Regions from separate parts of the Actinocorallia herbida genome, predicted to be linked through region 2. Evidence: riboswitches for the same ligand, from Rfam matches in the RefSeq annotation. Region 2 holds a riboswitch; each other region holds the start of a gene.

Region 1 (5,655 bases), 6.9 Mb from region 2:
ACCGGGTGGTCGCCTTGGCCTTGCATCGAGGGGCCTATGTGCTCCACGAGGACGCCCGGGAGGTCGGCGGAGAATCCACGGCGCAGCGTTGGAAGAGGCCGCCTCTCTCCGGTTGGTGATCGAGGATTTCGCTGGGCGGACGGACACCGCCGACGAGATGCTCGCAACAGGCTCTGGTGGCGCTCGCGGGTGTTGCGCCTGAGGTGGTCGGGGTGCCGCGCATCGCCGAGGTTCATCTCGGCGATGGGCCGCGTTGGATCCCGAGGGTCAGGGGGTGGGGCGGGCGGGGATGATGCGGCCTCTGGCGCCGTTGGAGCGGAGGTAACGGATGGCCTGGATGAGGCCGAGGACGAAGAAGGCCACGAAGATGAGGAGGCGGGCGAGTGAGTCGTCCAGGCCGAAAGCCAGATCTGCGGCCAGGGCGGCCGCGGTGCCGATGAGTAGCCACCAGAAGGCGGTGATTCCTAGGGCTTTTAGCCACTTCATGGGGGGTTCCGCTCGTTGAGGGGTTGGGTGCTGGGAGCAACGTAGCGTTGGTCCCGGGGTCTGTGGATAACTTTCTGCGGGGTCGTGCGGGCGGGTTACGATCGGGGCCGGGACTGGGAGAGGGGTCGGGGTGGCTGGGGTTTTTCCGGTGTCGGTCAAGGGGGTCGTGGTGGACGGGGAGGGGCGGGTGCTGCTGCTGAAGAACGAGCGGGAGGAGTGGGAGCTGCCAGGGGGGAGGCTGGAGGCCGGGGAGGGGCCCGCGGAGTGCGTGGTGCGGGAGATCGAGGAGGAGAGCGGGTGGCGGGTCGAGGCCGGGGAGCTGCTGGACGCGTGGGTGTACGAGCCGCTGGCGGGACGGTTCGTGTTCATCGTGACGCACGGGTGCGCGTTGCTGGAGGGGAACACGGGGCCTCGGATCAGCCACGAGCACAAGGAGATCGGGCTGTTCCGGGAGGAGGAGGTGGCCGGGCTGGTGATGCCGCAGGGGTACAAGGACTCGGTGGCGCGGTGGTTCGGGCGGTTGGCGGCGAACTGAGCCGGCGGGGGTGCGAACGGGTGGCATGTTTCACGTGAAACATGGGGAGTGGAGGGCATGATGTGGGGGTGGAACCTAGGCTTTTGGCGGTTAGTGATCTGCATGTGTCTTATGCGGATAATCGGGTGGTCACTGAGGGTCTGCGGCCTACGTCGGATGAGGACTGGCTCATCGTGGCGGGGGACGTCGCGGACAAGGTGGCCGATATCGAGTGGGCGTTGCGCACTCTCACGCGGCGGTTCGCGAAGGTCGTCTGGGTCCCCGGGAACCACGAGCTGTGGACGGTCCGGGACGCGGCCGACGGCCTGCGCGGAGTCGCCCGGTACGAGTACCTCGTCGAGATGTGCCGGGGTCTCGGCGTCGTCACGCCGGAGGATCCGTATCCCCTGTGGGAGGGAAGCGGCGGCCCCGCTCTCATCGCGCCGCTCTTCCTGCTCTACGACTACTCGTTCCTTCCGCCGGGGTGCACGACCAAGGAGGAGGGACTCGCATACGCGTACGAGACGGGCATCGTGTGCGTCGACGAGAACCTGCTGCACCCGGATCCGTACCCGAGCCGCGAGGCCTGGTGCGCGGCTCGGGTGGCGCTCACCGAGCGGCGGCTCGCGGCGTGCGACCCGGAAGTGCCGCTGGTCCTGGTGAACCACTGGCCGCTGGTGCGCAACCCCACCGAGGTGCTCTGGTATCCGGAGTTCGCGCAGTGGTGCGGAACGACGGCGACGGCCGACTGGCATCGCAGGTTCAACGTCAAGACGATGATCTACGGTCATCTGCACATCCCGCGCGAGACCCGGTACGACGGCGTCAGGTTCGAGGAGGTGTCGCTGGGCTATCCCCGCGAATGGCAGAAGCGGGCGAAGGCCCCCGAACTGCCCCGCGTGGTGCTGTGATCGGAAGCGCTCAGCACCGTCAGGGGAGGATTTCGGCGATGAGGGCGGTGGCGTTGTCGCGGCCGCCCAGGTTCTCGGCGCGGGCCACGAGTGCGGCGGCGAGGCCGGGGGCCGAGGGGTGGGCGGAGGCGAGTGCGGCGAGGTCGTCGCCGAACCAGGTGTCCGACGGCACGGCGGCGCCGTCGCTGAGCAGGACGAGGAGGTCACCGGGGACGGTCTGCACCGACGTGGTGAAAGGTTCGTCGGCGTAGCCGCCGAGGTGCCTTGTCAGCAGCGATCCGCCCCACTGGGCGGCCGGGTCGGTACGGATCTCCTCGGCGAGGACGGTCTGGTCGGGGGTGAGCCGGAAGGCGATCCGCGCGCCGTCGGGGAGCCTCCGGACCAGCCAGGCGGGACTGTCGCCGACGAGGGCGAGGTCCACTTCTCCCGAGGGGGCCACGGAGGCGCCCAGGAAGGTGGAGGCGCCCTTCGTCAGCGCGTTCACCGCGGTGTCGGCGACCGCGACGCCCGCGGTGAGGCCCTGGTGGTCGTCCCGGCAGAAGTAGGCGCGGACCGCCTCGACCGCGGCCCGGGCCGCCCGCGCGCCCGAACCGTCGCCTTCGCCGGTGACGCCGTCGCAGACGACGAGGAGGACCGCGCCGTGGATGTCGCGGACGACGGCGAAGGCGTCCTCGTTGTCCATCTCGGGGTCGCCCTTGGCCTTGCGCGAGCCGACCGCAGTCTCGGCCGCGGGGCGCACGCGCACCTCGCCGTCTTCGCCTTCGGTCCGGACCGCGGCGAGGACCGCGCGCGGGTCGGCGCCGACGAGCAGGGCGCGGACGATCGCGTCGAGCCCGTGCGGGAACTCCCCGGCGTGCAGGTCGAGCAGGGCGAACACGTCGCCGAGGTCACGGGGCGGCCGGCCCGCCGCGACCCGCACGAGGCCGTGGACGATCGCCCAGACGTCGCGCGCCCGCGCGCCCGGAGTGTCCGGCAGAGGCGGTTCGCCGGAGCCGAGCGGGGGCACTTCGAGCACCTGCCACCCGTAGGTCGCGTGCCAGCGCAGCGCCCCCGGCCACAGGCAGCCGGGCCCCATCCGGGTGAGGCTGTCGGCCAGCAGGTCCCAGAGGCCCGCGAGCTCCTCCATGAGCATCCCGGCGGGCAGCCCTTCCCGGTCTCCGAGTACCGGATAGGGCTCTTCCGCCCATTCCACACTGATCCGCCCCAGCAACTCCCACCCCCATCGGCCCCACCATCGTGACCGTCCGCAGTCCGCCCGACAACCCCGACACGACCTGCTCCCCCAACGAACCGAGACCCGCCGAGCCGACCAGGCGCGGGACGGGCCACGGGGTCGGACGGCGAGGAGCGTGAGGTCGGACGGCGAGAGGGGTGGGGGCGGACGGCGAGGGGGCCAGGCGGGAAGCGGTCAGGCGGGGAGGGTCGAGAGCGCGGTGAGGAGGCGGTCCACGTGCTCGTCGGTGGTGCCCAGGCCGAGGCTGGCGCGGAGGGCGGTGGTCTCGGGGGAGGAGGTGAGGGTGGCGACGAGGGGGTGGGCGCAGAACTTGCCGTCGCGGACGCCGATGCCGTGGACGTCGGAGAGGTATTCGGCGACGGAGCGGGCGCTGTGGCCGTCGACGGTGAAGGAGACGATGCCCACGCGGGGGTGGCCGGGGCCCCAGAGGGAGAGTTCGCGGACGCCGGGCAGAGCGGCGAGGCCGTCGCGGAGCCGGGCGAGCAGGCGCTCCTCCTCGGCGACGATGCCGTGCCAGTCGGTGAGGGCGCGGCAGGCCGCGGCGATGGCGATCGCGCCGAGCACGTTGGGGGTGCCCGCCTCGTGCCGCTGCTCGGGGTCGGCGGCCCAGGCGACGGCGCCTTCGGCGGTGACACTGCGGGTGGCGCCGCCGCCGCGCAGGTACGGGTCGGCGGCGCGCAGCCAGTCGGCGCGGCCCGCGAGGACGCCTGCGCCGAACGGCGCGTACAGCTTGTGGCCGGACAGGGCCACGTAGTCGTACGGGGCGGCGTCGAACGGACGGTGCGGGGCGAGCTGGGCGGCGTCGATCGCGATGCGGGCGCCGCAGCGGTGGGCGACGTCGGCGAGCTCGCGGATCGGCCACAGCTCCCCGGTGACGTTCGACGCGGCGGTGACGACGAGCAGGCGCGGCCCCTCCGGGCAGGCGCGCAGCGCGTTCTCGGCGGCGGTGAGCGCCTCGGCCGGGCTCGCGGGGATCGGCAGCCGGACGGCGCGGCGCCACGGCAGCTGGGTGGCGTGGTGCTCGGAGGTGAACACCACGACCGACGTGCCCTGCGGCACGGCGCGGGCGAGGAGGTTGAACGCGTCGGTGGTGTTGCGGGTGAAGATCACCGACTGCGGCCCACCGAGGAACTCCCGGACGGTCTCGCGGGCGTCCTCGTAGGCGCGGGTCGTCACCTGGGAGGCGTAGCCCGCGCCCCGGTGGACGCTGCTGTAGTAGGGCAGGGCCTGCGCCACGGCGTCGGCCACCGCCTGGAGACAGGGCGCGGAGGCGGCGTAGTCGAAGTTGGCGTAGCCGGTGAACCCGTCGCGGACGGGGACGGGGGCGTCAAGGCCGACGACGGCGGGAAGTGACGTGAGAACGGTCATGGGGGCCTCCCGGGCTCCTCATGGATTCCGGGAACGCCGTCCGGGGAATCCGCGCTTGCCCGGCGCCTTTGCGTCGGGCCTGGTCGTCACCCGGACCACCCCGCCGCGGAGGAGGGTTGGCGGCCAGCAAGCCGGGGCTTGACGCTGGCACTCATGACCTGGCCCGAAATATAGCAGGACGTCCCCGACCTCCCGCAACCCCCCTCAGGTGAGGCCGGCGAAGAGGTCCTCGGTGTCGGCGGTGGTCTCGCCGCGGATGCGGGAGAAGGCCTCGTGGCCGAGGAACATCAGCTGGGCCTCCTTGGGCAGGGTGAACAGGAAGGAGCCGTCGCTCTGGCTGGCGTGCGCCTGGAGGGCCTCGGCCTTGCGCTCGAAGTACTCGGTGACGTCCACCACAGTGGTGACGAGCTCGTCGGGGGTGCCGAACTCCGGCTCGGCGCCCTCTTCCAGCTCGGGCCAGTCCAGGCCCCACTCCTGCTCGCGGGCCATCCGGCCCATCTCGGCCATGGCCGAGCGGGGCATGGCGGTGGCGTACAGCCGCTCGGGGATGCCGCTGCGCTCGGCGGCGGCGACGGCGACGCGGTGTGCCTGGATGTGGTCGGGGTGGCCGTAGTTGCCGTTCGCGTCGTAGGTGACGACGACCTGCGGGCGATAGTGCTCCATGAGGGCGACGAGCTTGTCGGTGGCGGCGTCGAGGTCGGCGGCGGCGAACGAGCCGGGGGCGGTGTTGGCCGCCCAGCCCACCATGCCGGAGTCCGCGTAGCCGAGGAGTTCGACGTGTTCGATGCCGAGGATCTCGGCGGAGCGGGCGAGTTCCTTCAGCCGGGTCTCGCGGACCCCGGCCGGGTCGTGGCCTTCCTCGCCGGGCTTGACCCCGCCCGGTCCGTCGCCTTGCTCCCCGTTCGTGCAGGTGACCAGGACGGTCCGGATACCGAGGGCGGCGGCGCGGGCGAAGACTCCCCCGGTGCCGATCACCTCGTCGTCGGGGTGGGCGTGCACGGCCATCAGCGTCAACATGCGCTCCAGCCTATGTCGCCCCGGTACTCATCCGCAGTTGAGTATCCGCACCCTGGGCGGGCCGGACGGGAGTGGCAAGACTGGGTGACATGCAGCAGATCTCCCGTAATGCCGCCCCCTTTCTC
Region 2 (5,655 bases):
GAGCAGTCCGGCGATGCCCGCGGCGCCCTCCAGGTGGCCGATGTTCGTCTTCACCGACCCGACCCGCAGCGGCGCCTTCCGTCCGGCGCCCAGGGCCGCGCCGAGCGCGGCGGCCTCGATCGGGTCGCCGACCGGGGTCCCGGTCCCGTGCAGCTCCACATACTGGACGTCGTCCCGGGACAGGCCCGCGTCGGCGAGGGCGCGGCGCACCACGTCCTCCTGGGCGGCGGCGCTCGGCACGGTCAGCCCGTCGGTCGCGCCGTCGTTGCCCGCCGCCGCGCCGAGGATCACCGCGTGGACGCGATCGCCGTCGGCCACCGCGTCGGCGAGGCGCTTCAGCACCACGACCCCGCCGCCCTCGCCGCGCACGTAGCCGTTGGCGCGCGCGTCGAACACCTTGCACCTGCCGTCGGGCGACAGTCCGCCGAACCGGGCGGAGGAGAGGTCGGAGTCGGGCGCGAGGATCAGGTTGACACCGCCCGCCAGCGCGACCTCCGTCTCTCCCCGGCGCAGGCTCTCCACCGCCAGCTGCACCGCGACGAGCCCGGACGCCTGCGCGGCGTCGACGGTCAGGCTCGGCCCGCGCAGCCCGAGGGCGTGCGAGATCCGGTTGGCCAGCAGCGCCCGGTTCAGCCCGGGAAGGGTGTGCCGGGTGACGGCGGCTTCGCCGGCGCGCTGGACCACCGCGGCGTAGTCGCCGTGCGTCGCGGCGGCGAAGACGCCGACGGCCCGCCCGGCGAGCGTGCCGGGCGGGACGCGGGCCTCCTCGAGCGCCTCCCAAGCGAGCTCGAGGAGGAGCCGCTGCTGCGGGTCCGCGGCGACCGCCTCGCGCGGGGAGATCCCGAAGAAGGCGGGGTCGAACAGGTCGGTGCCCTCCAGGTATCCGCCGGGGACGCCCGACCGCGCCGACACCGCGTCGGTGCCCGCCGCGAGCAGCCGCCAGAAGGCGGCCGGATCGGGTGCCCCGGGCAGTCGGCACGAAAGTCCGACGACGGCTATGGGAAAGGCTGCTGCCATGCTGTCCCCCCGGGGAAGACCGATCTCTTACTTGATCGATTCTGTCCACCGGGGGATACCGCCACCAGATCCGCGAACCCCTAGCGCCCCCTATCGCCAAGGGGTCACAGGAATGCGGCGAGTTGGCTCCTGCGGCGCACGCCGAGCTTGCGGTAAATGCGGGTCAGATGCTGTTCCACGGTGCTCACCGTGATGTACAGCCGGGTCGAGATCTGCCGGTTCGACAGCCCGCGGGCGGCGAGTTCGGCGACCTTGGCCTCGGCCTCGCTGAGCACCGTCCTGGCCGGCTCGGCGGGTCGCAGATCGGCCTTGGCACGTTCCGCCTCCCGTAGGTCACCCGCCTCGTGGAGCACGTCGTGCGCCTGCTCCAGCAGGATCTGCCGCTGCTCAGGGGCGCCCGCGAGGGCGAGCAGGCGCAGTGCGGCGCCGCGCGTCCGGGTGGGCGCGGCGCCGACGAGCGCGAGCTGCTCCCGGGCGAGGGACGCCGCCTCGGCACGCTCGCCGAGCGCGAGCGCGGCGTGCCCCGCGCCGATCCGCCAGGCCGCGAGACCCGGCAGGTCGATGCCCCACCGCCGCATTCTCCGGCCGCATTCCAGATGGTCGGCGCGCGCGTCCGCCGCATTTCCCGACGCCGCGTGGAATTGGCCGCGCGCCGCGAGATAATGCAGCCCCGCGGGTGTTTCCCACATCGCCTCGGGAACGGGCACCGCGAGATATCTGATGACGTCCTCCGTCATGCCCAGGGTCGTCTTGGCGGCGATCATCGTGGCGAACGGGATGCCGATCGCGACGCCCCAGTCGCCCCACGGAATGTGCAGCAGCGCGGTCCGGACGCACGCCGCCGCCTCGGCGGCGTCGCCCAGCCGGAGCGCGGTCTCGCCGCGGATCGCCGCGAACAGCCCGAGCCACACCGGGTCGCAGTGCGCGGTGGTCTGCTCCAGCAGCGGACGGCACCAGCGCGCCGCGAGGTCCGCCCGGTCGGCGTAGACCAGCGCGGCGAGCGCCCCGCCCAAGGACGTCAACGCGTCGGTGCTCATCGGGCAGCTGCCGAGCACCGCCTCGGCCTCGCGCACCGCCGGGCCCGCCGCACGGGTCGCCAGCAGGTCGCGCAGCACATCGAATCCGGTCGCCCGGCCCGGTTCGGACCGTGCCACCGGCGGCCCGATCCTCTCCGGGTACCATACCGACGCCCAGTCCCTGACTCTGCCGTCCGGGTCACGGCCGCCGTCCGCCAGGCGCGCCAGCGCCTTCTCCGCCTCGTCCGGCCGCCCCGCCCAGACGAGGTCCCGCACCGTCTCTTCGCCGACCTTGTCCACGGCCGTCTCCACGACCGCACTCACCACGCCCACGATTCGTCCTCACCGTTGCTTGTGACGCGAACGCCACCTGGCCTTCACCCGGGGCACCCCGCATCAGTGAGGGTTGCCGGCCAGCGAGCCGGGGCTTGACGCTGGCACTCCTTGCCGACACCCACATAATACAGACTAATTAAGTAGGAAATACATGAATTTGGTCACGATCCACCGACCCAGGCCGGACCCCGATCGCCCTTCCGGCGTCTCGAGGTGTACGCGAACACCCGCCCGAGGCGGCCCTGCGCTCCTCAAGCGGGTGTTGGCGGTGCCGCGTGCCGGCCGGTCCCGAGCGGATCCGGCGCCGTCCGCCGAGAGGCCGCCCGGGCGCGGGCGGCCGAGTGGGCGAGGCGCTGCCGGAGAGAGCGGTGCGCGGAAACCTGTTCGCCGCGCGAGGGTTCGTGAGAACCCTCGGCGGCGGGGGTCAGGGGGCGGTGCAGCGGAAGGAGGTGGGCTTGACCTCCAGGGTCGAGGTGCCCGAGGGGGTGATCTCGGCGAGGCGGCCCATGGCGTTCTCGTACTTGTAGAGGGTGCAGGTGGTGCCGGCGGGTTCGGTGCGGGCGGAGGCGAGCTTGCTGGTGTAGGGGGCGGGGACCTGGTAGGCGGTGCCGGTGTCGACGCCGTAGCGGTCGCAGGTCTTGTAGTCGGGTTCCTGGCAGAAGGTGATGGCGACGACCACGGACGGGGCGGGGGGCTGCGGGGTGGCGGAGGCGGGGGCGGTGGTGAGGGCCGCGAGGGCGGCGGCCGTGGTCAGGACGGGTCGGATGCGCATCGAGTCCCTTCCGGTGGCTACGTAGAGCACATAAGACGCTACGTGCCGCCACCGAGTGGAGTCAATGCGGGTGACCTGCGGGAACGGGGTCAGCCGGCGAGGGGCATGAGGGACGGGTCCGTCGTCGCCGCGAAGGCGGGGAGCGCTAGGAGACGGGCCGTGTAGGAGGCCAGGGAGGGGTAGGCCGCGAGGGAATCCGGCGAGATCTCACCGTGCGCGTTGGAGACGGAGTCGTAGCGGACGAGCGTCACCCAGAGCCGCACGTCGGCTTCGGTGAGGGAGTCGCCGAGCAGGTACGGGGAGCGTGCGAGGACCTCGTCGTAGCGGGAGAACGCCGCGGACAAGCGAGCCCGTGCGGCGGAGGCCGTCTCGGGGTCCGCCGCACGGGCCTTCTGCACCCCGTCGTTCACGTCGGTGAAGATCTCGTCGTTGAGGACGTCGATGCGCGCGCGCAGGTGCGCGGGGTACAGCTGCACGGAAGGGTCCGCCCAAGGGGTGAACTGCGTGGCGAGGTCCAAGGTGATGTCCGGGTAGTGGTTGCTCACGATGCGGCGCGAACGGGTGTCCCAGAGGACGGGCACGGAGAGGTGCCCGGGGTAACCCGGTTCGGTGGCCTCGTAGGCTTCGCTCAGGTACCGGAACCCGTTGACGGGGTCGTCCCCGCGCCGTTCCCGGAACGCCCAGCCCAGCGCGTCCCTCTCGTCGTCCACGTAAGACAGCCCGACGACGTCCTGGAGACCGAGCAGCTCACGCACGATCGCGACGCGCTGCGCGTACGGGCACACCCAGGCGACGTACAGGTGGTAGCGCCCGGCGGCCGCCGGGTGGGCGGGCGTGCCGAGGCGGCCCTGGAAGGGGTAGACGGGACGTCCGGCCGCCGCCGAGTACTCGACCCTCTCGGGGCCGTAGGGGCCGTGCGCGGCGACGTCGACGGGCGGGGCATAGGTCATGGGGTTCCTCCGGTGCCGTGCCAGGCGCGCGCGAGCAGCTCGAAGGAGCGGACGCGGGCGGCGTGGTCGTGAACGATGGTGGTGACGAGGAGTTCATCGGCGCCGGTGACGCGCTGGAGCGTCCGCAGCCGTTCGACGACCGTCTCCGGCGCGCCCGTGAACCGGGTGGCGGTCCGGTCGGCGACGAGGTCGAGGTCGGCGTCGGTCCACTCGTGCGCGGCGGCGTCGGCCTCGGTCGGGAAGGGGATCGCGGCGCCGGTCCGGCGGATGCTCCGCACCCACAGCGCGTAGGGCGCGGCGAGGCGGCGCGCGGTCGCGTCGTCCTCGGCGACCACGACGTCGGCCGAGACCACCACGTACGGTTCGCCGAGCGCGTCCGACGGTTTGAACGCCGCCCGGTACGCCTCGACCGCCTCCAGCACGTTGGAGGGCGCGACATGGTAGTTCGCGGCGAACGGCAGCCCCCGCTCTCCCGCGACCCGCGCGCTCTCGCCGCCGCTGCTGCCGAGGATCCACAGGTCGAGCTCCGCGCCCTCGCCGGGGAACGCGCGGACCGGGATCCCGTCCTCGATGTGGTGGGTTCCGGCGAGGAGCGCGGTGATCGCGTCGACCGTCTCGGCGAAGTCGGGGGTCCGCGCGCCCGGCTGCTGGAGCTGGGAGAACGTCTTGAACGCCGCGGAGGTGCCGAGGACGCCGAAGTCGAACGGACGGGGGATCAGCAGCCCGTCGACGGTCCTGGCCTCCGGGCGCGGCGGCGGCGCGGCGCGGCGGGCGGCGAGTTCGGCGCGGGCCTGCCCGGAGCGGCCGAGCCCGAGGTCGATCCGGCCCGGGTACAGCGCGTCGAGTGTGCCGAACTGCTCGGCGACCGCCAGCGGCGTCCAGTGCCCGACCTGCACCGCGCCGGACCCGACCCGGATCCGGCTGGTCGCCGCGGCGACCGCTCCGATGAGCACCTGTGGCGCCGACGACGCGACGCCCGGCGCGAGGTGGTGCTCGGCGAGCCAGTACCGGTGGTACCCGAACTCCTCCGCGTGGCGCGCCAGGTCGAGGGTGTCGCGCAGTGCGTCGCGCACGCTCCCCCCGGCCAGGACGGGCGCGAGGTCCAGGATCGACAGGGGAACGCTCAAAGCCGCCTCCCGAAGGCAAGTCTCACAAGAACAGTGGTCACAGCGCCCCTCACGGGGCCGGGGCGTAGCGGTTGGCGGGGCGGGCGAGGCCGAGGCGGGTACGGAGGACGTCCTCGGCGTACGCGCCGCGGAAGGCGCCGCGAGCCTGGAGGGCGGGGACGAGGTCGCGAGTGATGTGGTGGAGGTCGCGGGGAAGGGCGCCGGGGCGGAGGCGGAAGCCCTCGATCCCGGTCTCCTGCCAGGACGACAGCAGGTCGGCGAGGTCGTCCGCGGTGCCCGTGAAGACCAGGGCGTCGGACGTGTAGGGAGCGCCGTCCAGTTCGTCGAGCGCGTCCTTGCGGTCGGCGGCGGCCGGGCCGAGGAAGACGACGAGGTCGGCGAAGACCCTGAGGGGCGCGCCCGTCCGTCCGACGGTGCGCTCGGCCTCCCGGACCGCG
Region 3 (5,655 bases), 6.2 Mb from region 2:
CACGTCGAGGCCGCCGCCGAAGCGGGCCTGCTCGGGCGACATGTAGCCGGGGGTGCCGACCGGGAGCGTGAACGCCCCCGACGCGTGCGCCAGCGCCTTCGCCAGACCGAGGTCGGCGATGAGCAGGCGCTCGCCCTGCCCGTCCTTGGTCGTCTGGAAGAGGATGTTCGACGGCTTCAGGTCGCGGTGGATGACGCCCAGTTCGTTGATCACCTCGACGCCGTGGGAGATGTCCTCGATGTAGGCCAGGGCGGTGCTGACCGGAAGTGGACCGCCCTGCTTCATCCGGTCCGACAGCGATCCGCGGTCGGCGAAGGACATGACGAAGTACGGGCGGCCGTCAGGCAGCTCGCCGAACTCGTGCACCCGGACGAGCCGCTCGGAGTCGGCCCGCCGCAGGATACGGGCCTCTTCCAGGAAGCGGTTGCGCACGTCCAGATCGTCAAGGAGAGCCCCGGACAGGACCTTGATGGCGACCTGGTCGTTCAGGTCGTCGTCCAGGCCGAGCCAGACGGAGGCGAACGCCCCCTGTCCGAGGACTCGATCGATTCGGTAACGGCCGACGGCTGAAGGCATGGACACCCCGATATCATGCCCTTTGAGCGGTCATGAAGGGGAGCGGAAGCGGATGGCGTTCAACGAACGAACCGAAGAGCTGGCCTTGAAGGCCGCCCAGGGAGACCAGGGTGCGCTCAACGATCTCCTCGGTCTAATCCAAAGCGATGTCCTGCGGCATACGGGCAGATTCCTCCCGTGCAGGCAGGACGCGGAAGAGGCGTGCCAGGACGCGCTGCTCCAGGTGGCGCGCAACATCCACAGGTTCGAGGGCCGCTCGCGGTTCTCCACCTGGCTGCATGTGGTCGTGGCCAACTCCGCCAGGTCGACCTACCGGTCGCTCAAGCGCCGCTCGGTCGAGCAGGCGGGCGAGCTTCCGTCACAGCGGCCGGACCCGCGGCGCACCAGCGTCATCGCCGGATCCCGGGTGGACATCCTGGAGGCGATGGAGGAGCTGGAGGCCAAGAAGCCCGACCTCATCCAGGCCCTGGTGCTGCGGGACGTCTCCCAGTTGGAGTACAGCGAGATCGCGGCGCAGCTCAACCTGCCCCTCGGCACCGTGAAGTCCCGTATCCACGAGGCCCGCAAGCAGGTCCGCGCCACCCTGGGCGAGTCTTACTCCTGACAAGGCCGGCAGACGCCTAGGGGCCGCCCGTACGCGGGCGGCCCCTAGGCGTTCTTTCTTCAGTCCAGGGCGGCGAGCTGTTCCGCGAACCAGCGGCCGGGAGGCAGGGCGGTCGCGGCGTCGGCGAGGCGCTTGGTGCGGTTGCGGCGGTCGTCGCCGCTCAGCAGGAGGGCCTGGTTGAGGGTCTCGGCGGTCTGCGAGACGTCGAACGGGTTGACCACCAGCGCGTCGTCGGAGAGCTCCGCCGCGGCGCCGGCCTCGCGGGACAGGACCAGCGCGCAGCCCTTCTCCGATAGGACGGGACCCTCCTTGGCGACGAGGTTCATGCCGTCGCGGATCGGGTTCACCACGAGCACGTCGGCGAGCTGGTAGGCCGCCAGCGACCTTGCGTAGTCGTCCTTCACCTGGAGGATCAGCGGGGTCCAGTCTTCGGTGCCGAACTCGTCGTTGATCTCGGCGGCCAGCCGCTCGACCGCCGCGGTGTAGGCGCGGTACTCCGGCAGATCCGTCCGCGACGGGTAGGCGAACGCCAGGTGGACGACCCGGCCGCGCCACTCGGGATGGTTGAGGAGCAGCTCCCAGTAGGCGGCGAGGCCCCTGACGATGTTCTTCGACAGCTCGGTGCGGTCGATCCGCAGGATGAGCTGCCGGTCGCCGACCTGTTCGCGCAGGCCCGCGATCCGCTCGGCCACGTCGGCCTGCCCGGCCCGCTCGCGCAGCTCGGGACCGTCCACGCCCAGGGCGTGGACGCCGACGCGGGTCGTCCGCCCCCGGTACGTCACGGTGCCGGCGACGGGGTCGATCCGCGCGCCGAGGATCTCGTCGCAGCAGGCGAGGAACGCCTCGGCCCAGCGCTCGCACAGGAAGCCGAGATGGTCGGCGCCGAGCATGCCCTCCAGGATGGCGATGCCGATGTCGTCCGGCAGCAGCCGGAAGTAGGCGGGCGGCGCCCAGGGGGTGTGCGAGAAGTGCGCGATCCGAAGGTCGGGCCGGGCCTCGCGGAGCATCCCCGGCACCAGAGACAGGTGGTAGTCCTGCACGACGACCTTCGCGCCCGGCTCCGCGTCCTGCCCCAGCGCCCCGGCGAAGGCGGCGTTGTAGGCGGAGTAGGCCTGCCAGTCGCGCCGGAAGGTGGCGTCGAAGTGCGGGGCGGTCGGGGTCGCGTAGAGAAGGTGGTGGACGAACCACAGGGTGGAGTTGGCGATGGAGTTGTAGGCCCGGTGGAAGGTCTGCTCGGGGATGTCGAGCATCCTCACCGCCCCCGTGTCGTGGCCCGCCTTGTCGAGGCGTCCTTCGGGGTCCTGCCGGGCCGCCGTGCGGTCGGCGTCCGAGAGCGCCGCGCACACCCAGAGGAGATCGGTTCCGGCGGCGACCGAGGCGAGCCCGGAGACGAGGCCGCCCCCTCCCCGGCGCATGGTCAGGGTGCCGTCCTCGGCGCGGCCGAAGGAGACGGGACCGCGGTTGCTGGCGACGAGTACCTGCATGCACGAAGTGTCGCACGGCACATCGGGGCGGCCCCGGTCAAGGTCGGCCCTGACCTGCCCGGCAGTGGCGCAACTCACACTCGGGCACGGTCCAACCAGGTGGCCGCCCCGGCCGTGCGGCCGATCGGACACCTGAGGTAAAGTCGGGACACAACTTCATACACGCCCGTCGTTTTCTGACGGGCGCTCATCCAGAGGGGTGGAGGGACCGGCCCTGCGAAGCCCCGGCAACCCTTCCGGCGATCCGCGCTGACCTTGCGCGCGCTCCCGGAACAGGTGCCAACTCCGGCCTGCGACCAGATCGGCGCAGGTAAAGATGAGGGAGAGGCCTCGCACATCATGCCCAACCTGGGTAACGCCACCGCGCTCACCTGCCGCGAATGCGGCAACTCCGTCGAACTCGGCCCGTACTACGCCTGTGCCGAGTGTTTCGGCCCGCTCGAGGTCTCCTACGACGTCAAGGGCGTGACGCGGGAGTCCATCGAAGCGGGACCCCACAACATCTGGCGTTACAAGGACCTGCTGCCGGTCCCCCCGAACGTCGCCGAGATCCCCAACCTCGAGCCCGGCTTCACCCGTCTGGTGAAGGCCGACCAGCTCGCTTCCGCGCTCGGCCTGAGCGCGCTGTGGGTCAAGGACGACAGCGGCAACCCCACCCACTCCTTCAAGGACCGCGTGGTCGGCGTGGCCCTGGCCGCCGCCCGCGAACTCGGCTTCAAGGTGCTGGCCTGCCCGTCCACCGGCAACCTGGCCAACGCCGTCGCCGCCGCGGCGGCCCGCGCGGGCATCCGCAGCGCGGTCTTCGTGCCGTCGGACCTGGAGCAGCAGAAGATCATCACCACCGCCGTGTACGACGGCACGTTCGTGACCGTGGACGGCAACTACGACGACGTCAACCGTCTGGCCTCGGAACTGGCCGGCGAGCAGGAAGACTGGGCGTTCGTCAACGTCAACGTCCGGCCGTACTACGCCGAGGGCTCCAAGACCCTCGGCTACGAGATCGCCGAGCAGCTCGGCTGGCGGCTGCCCGACCAGATCGTCGTCCCGATCGCGTCCGGCTCCCAGCTGACGAAGATCGACAAGGCCTTCCAGGAGCTGATCAAGCTCGGCCTCGTCGAGGACCGGCCCTACAAGGTCTACGGCGCCCAGGCCGAGGGGTGCAGCCCGGTGTCCGCCGCGTACAAGGCGGGCCAGGACGTCATCCGCCCGGTCAAGCCGAACACCATCGCCAAGTCCCTGGCGATCGGCAACCCGGCCGACGGCCCCTACGTCCTCGACGCGGTCCGCCGCACCGGTGGCGCGATCGAGGACGTCACCGACACCGAGGTCGTCGACGCGATCCGGCTGCTGGCCAGGACCGAGGGCATCTTCGCCGAGACCGCGGGCGGCGTGACCGTCGGCGTGCTGAAGAAGCTCATCGACAGCGGGCAGCTCGACCCGTCGCTGGAGACGGTCATCATCAACTCGGGCGAAGGCCTGAAGACCCTGGACGCGGTGGCCCCGGTCGCCAAGCCGTCCGCCAACATCGCGCCCTCGATCGAGGCGTTCCGCGCTACCGGATTGGTCTGAATCTAGATATGAGTGTTTCCGTCCGCATTCCCACGATCCTCCGCACCTACACGGGCGGCGAGGCCGAGGTCAAGGCGACCGGGGAGACCCTCCGCGAGGTCATCGCCGACCTCGAGGCGAACTACACGGGCATCGCCGCGCGTGTGCTGGACGACACCGGCAAACTGCGCCGTTTCGTCAACGTCTACGTCGGCGACGAGGACGTCAGGTTCGAGCAGGGCCTGGACACCGCGACCCCCGCGGGCGTCCAGGTGTCGATCATCCCGGCCGTCGCCGGAGGCTGCTAGCCGCGAGCGCCCGACACAGCGACTTTACAGAAAGGGCTTTCCCGTCAGAATGGGAAAGCCCTTTCATGTTCTGGGGCGGTTCGATAATGGTGGCCACACCCGGCCGGGACATTCCCTCTGTCTGATACAGCCAGGTATGTTCCGTTGCCATCTCCATCACGCCCGGATATCCGGGGGGTCTCGAATGGGGATCGGGGAGTCCGAGGTGGATTCCCCGGCCGTTCCGCGGTCCAGGGGGGCCGCGGCTCGAGTCAGGGTTCAAGCATGGCGCAGGGCACCGTGAAGTGGTTCAACGCGGACAAGGGATACGGATTCATCGCCGTCGACGGCGGCCGTGACGTGTTCGTCCACCACAGCTCCATCCAGATGGACGGCTACCGCACCCTCGAGCAGGGACAGCGGGTCGAGTTCGAGATCACCCAATCCGACCGGGGGCCGCAGGCCGACCTCGTCCGATCCCTCTGATCCCTCCGATCCGGACCGCACGCACGGACCCGCCGCCCCTCCCCGGGGCGCGCGGGTCTTTCTGTTAGACCGCTGGTCAGGGTGGATGCGGCTTGCACTCTCCAGGGTAGAGTGCTAAACAGTGTTCTGGCACTCTCTGGGTGAGAGTGACAACCACAAGCTTCAGGGTCGGGACGATGAGGTCTGGCTCTCGGGTGGCACGCATGGGGCCGTCCGCAGGGTGAGGTCGTCCGTCGCGGGCATCCACCCGATCCGCCATGTTCCGCATCCACTACTGAGGAGGATCTGGAGCCGATGGCTGCCAAGATGATCGCGTTCGACGAGGAGGCCCGGCGCGGTCTCGAGCGTGGCATGAACCAGCTCGCAGACGCCGTCAAGGTGACGCTTGGCCCGAAGGGCCGCAACGTCGTGCTGGAGAAGAAGTGGGGCGCCCCCACGATCACCAACGACGGTGTCTCCATCGCCAAGGAGATCGAGCTCGAAGACCCGTGGGAGAAGATCGGGGCCGAGCTCGTCAAGGAGGTCGCCAAGAAGACCGACGACGTCGCGGGTGACGGCACCACCACCGCCACCGTCCTGGCCCAGGCGCTCGTGCGCGAGGGTCTGCGCAACGTCGCCGCCGGCGCGAACCCGATGTCCCTGAAGAAGGGCATCGAGGCCGCCGTCGCCG

Evidence for each region. A riboswitch is a leader RNA that binds a small molecule or an ion and turns the genes downstream of it on or off. The one in region 2 is predicted to bind S-adenosylmethionine.
Region 1: linked by a shared signal. The riboswitch ahead of EDD29_RS42440 (aminotransferase class V-fold PLP-dependent enzyme) and the one ahead of EDD29_RS11340 (helix-turn-helix domain-containing protein) in region 2 are both predicted to bind S-adenosylmethionine.
Region 3: linked by a shared signal. The riboswitch ahead of thrC (threonine synthase) and the one ahead of EDD29_RS11340 (helix-turn-helix domain-containing protein) in region 2 are both predicted to bind S-adenosylmethionine.

What each region holds. Positions count from the first base shown of each region.
Region 1 covers NZ_RJKE01000001.1:9,299,855-9,305,509, reverse strand. The annotation lists gene EDD29_RS42460 (hypothetical protein) at 268-486, opposite strand; gene EDD29_RS42455 (NUDIX hydrolase) at 635-1,021, shown strand; gene EDD29_RS42450 (metallophosphoesterase family protein) at 1,063-1,911, shown strand; gene EDD29_RS42445 (PP2C family protein-serine/threonine phosphatase) at 1,931-3,103, opposite strand; gene EDD29_RS42440 (aminotransferase class V-fold PLP-dependent enzyme) at 3,320-4,513, opposite strand; SAM riboswitch class IV at 4,560-4,672, opposite strand; gene EDD29_RS42435 (PIG-L family deacetylase) at 4,718-5,530, opposite strand; gene EDD29_RS42430 (hypothetical protein) at 5,620-5,655, shown strand, end outside.
Region 2 covers NZ_RJKE01000001.1:2,412,330-2,417,984, reverse strand. The annotation lists gene EDD29_RS11345 (type I polyketide synthase) at 1-1,017, opposite strand, end outside; gene EDD29_RS11340 (helix-turn-helix domain-containing protein) at 1,122-2,366, opposite strand; SAM riboswitch class IV at 2,377-2,482, opposite strand; gene EDD29_RS11335 (hypothetical protein) at 2,794-3,141, opposite strand; gene EDD29_RS11330 (glutathione S-transferase C-terminal domain-containing protein) at 3,231-4,091, opposite strand; gene EDD29_RS11325 (MsnO8 family LLM class oxidoreductase) at 4,088-5,218, opposite strand; gene EDD29_RS11320 (LLM class flavin-dependent oxidoreductase) at 5,268-5,655, opposite strand, start outside.
Region 3 covers NZ_RJKE01000001.1:8,618,802-8,624,456, reverse strand. The annotation lists gene EDD29_RS39075 (serine/threonine-protein kinase) at 1-576, opposite strand, end outside; gene EDD29_RS39070 (RNA polymerase sigma factor) at 629-1,180, shown strand; gene EDD29_RS39065 (alpha,alpha-trehalose-phosphate synthase (UDP-forming)) at 1,240-2,664, opposite strand; SAM riboswitch class I at 2,849-2,987, shown strand; gene thrC (threonine synthase) at 3,004-4,233, shown strand; gene EDD29_RS39055 (MoaD/ThiS family protein) at 4,242-4,520, shown strand; gene EDD29_RS39050 (cold-shock protein) at 4,785-4,985, shown strand; gene groL (chaperonin GroEL) at 5,280-5,655, shown strand, end outside.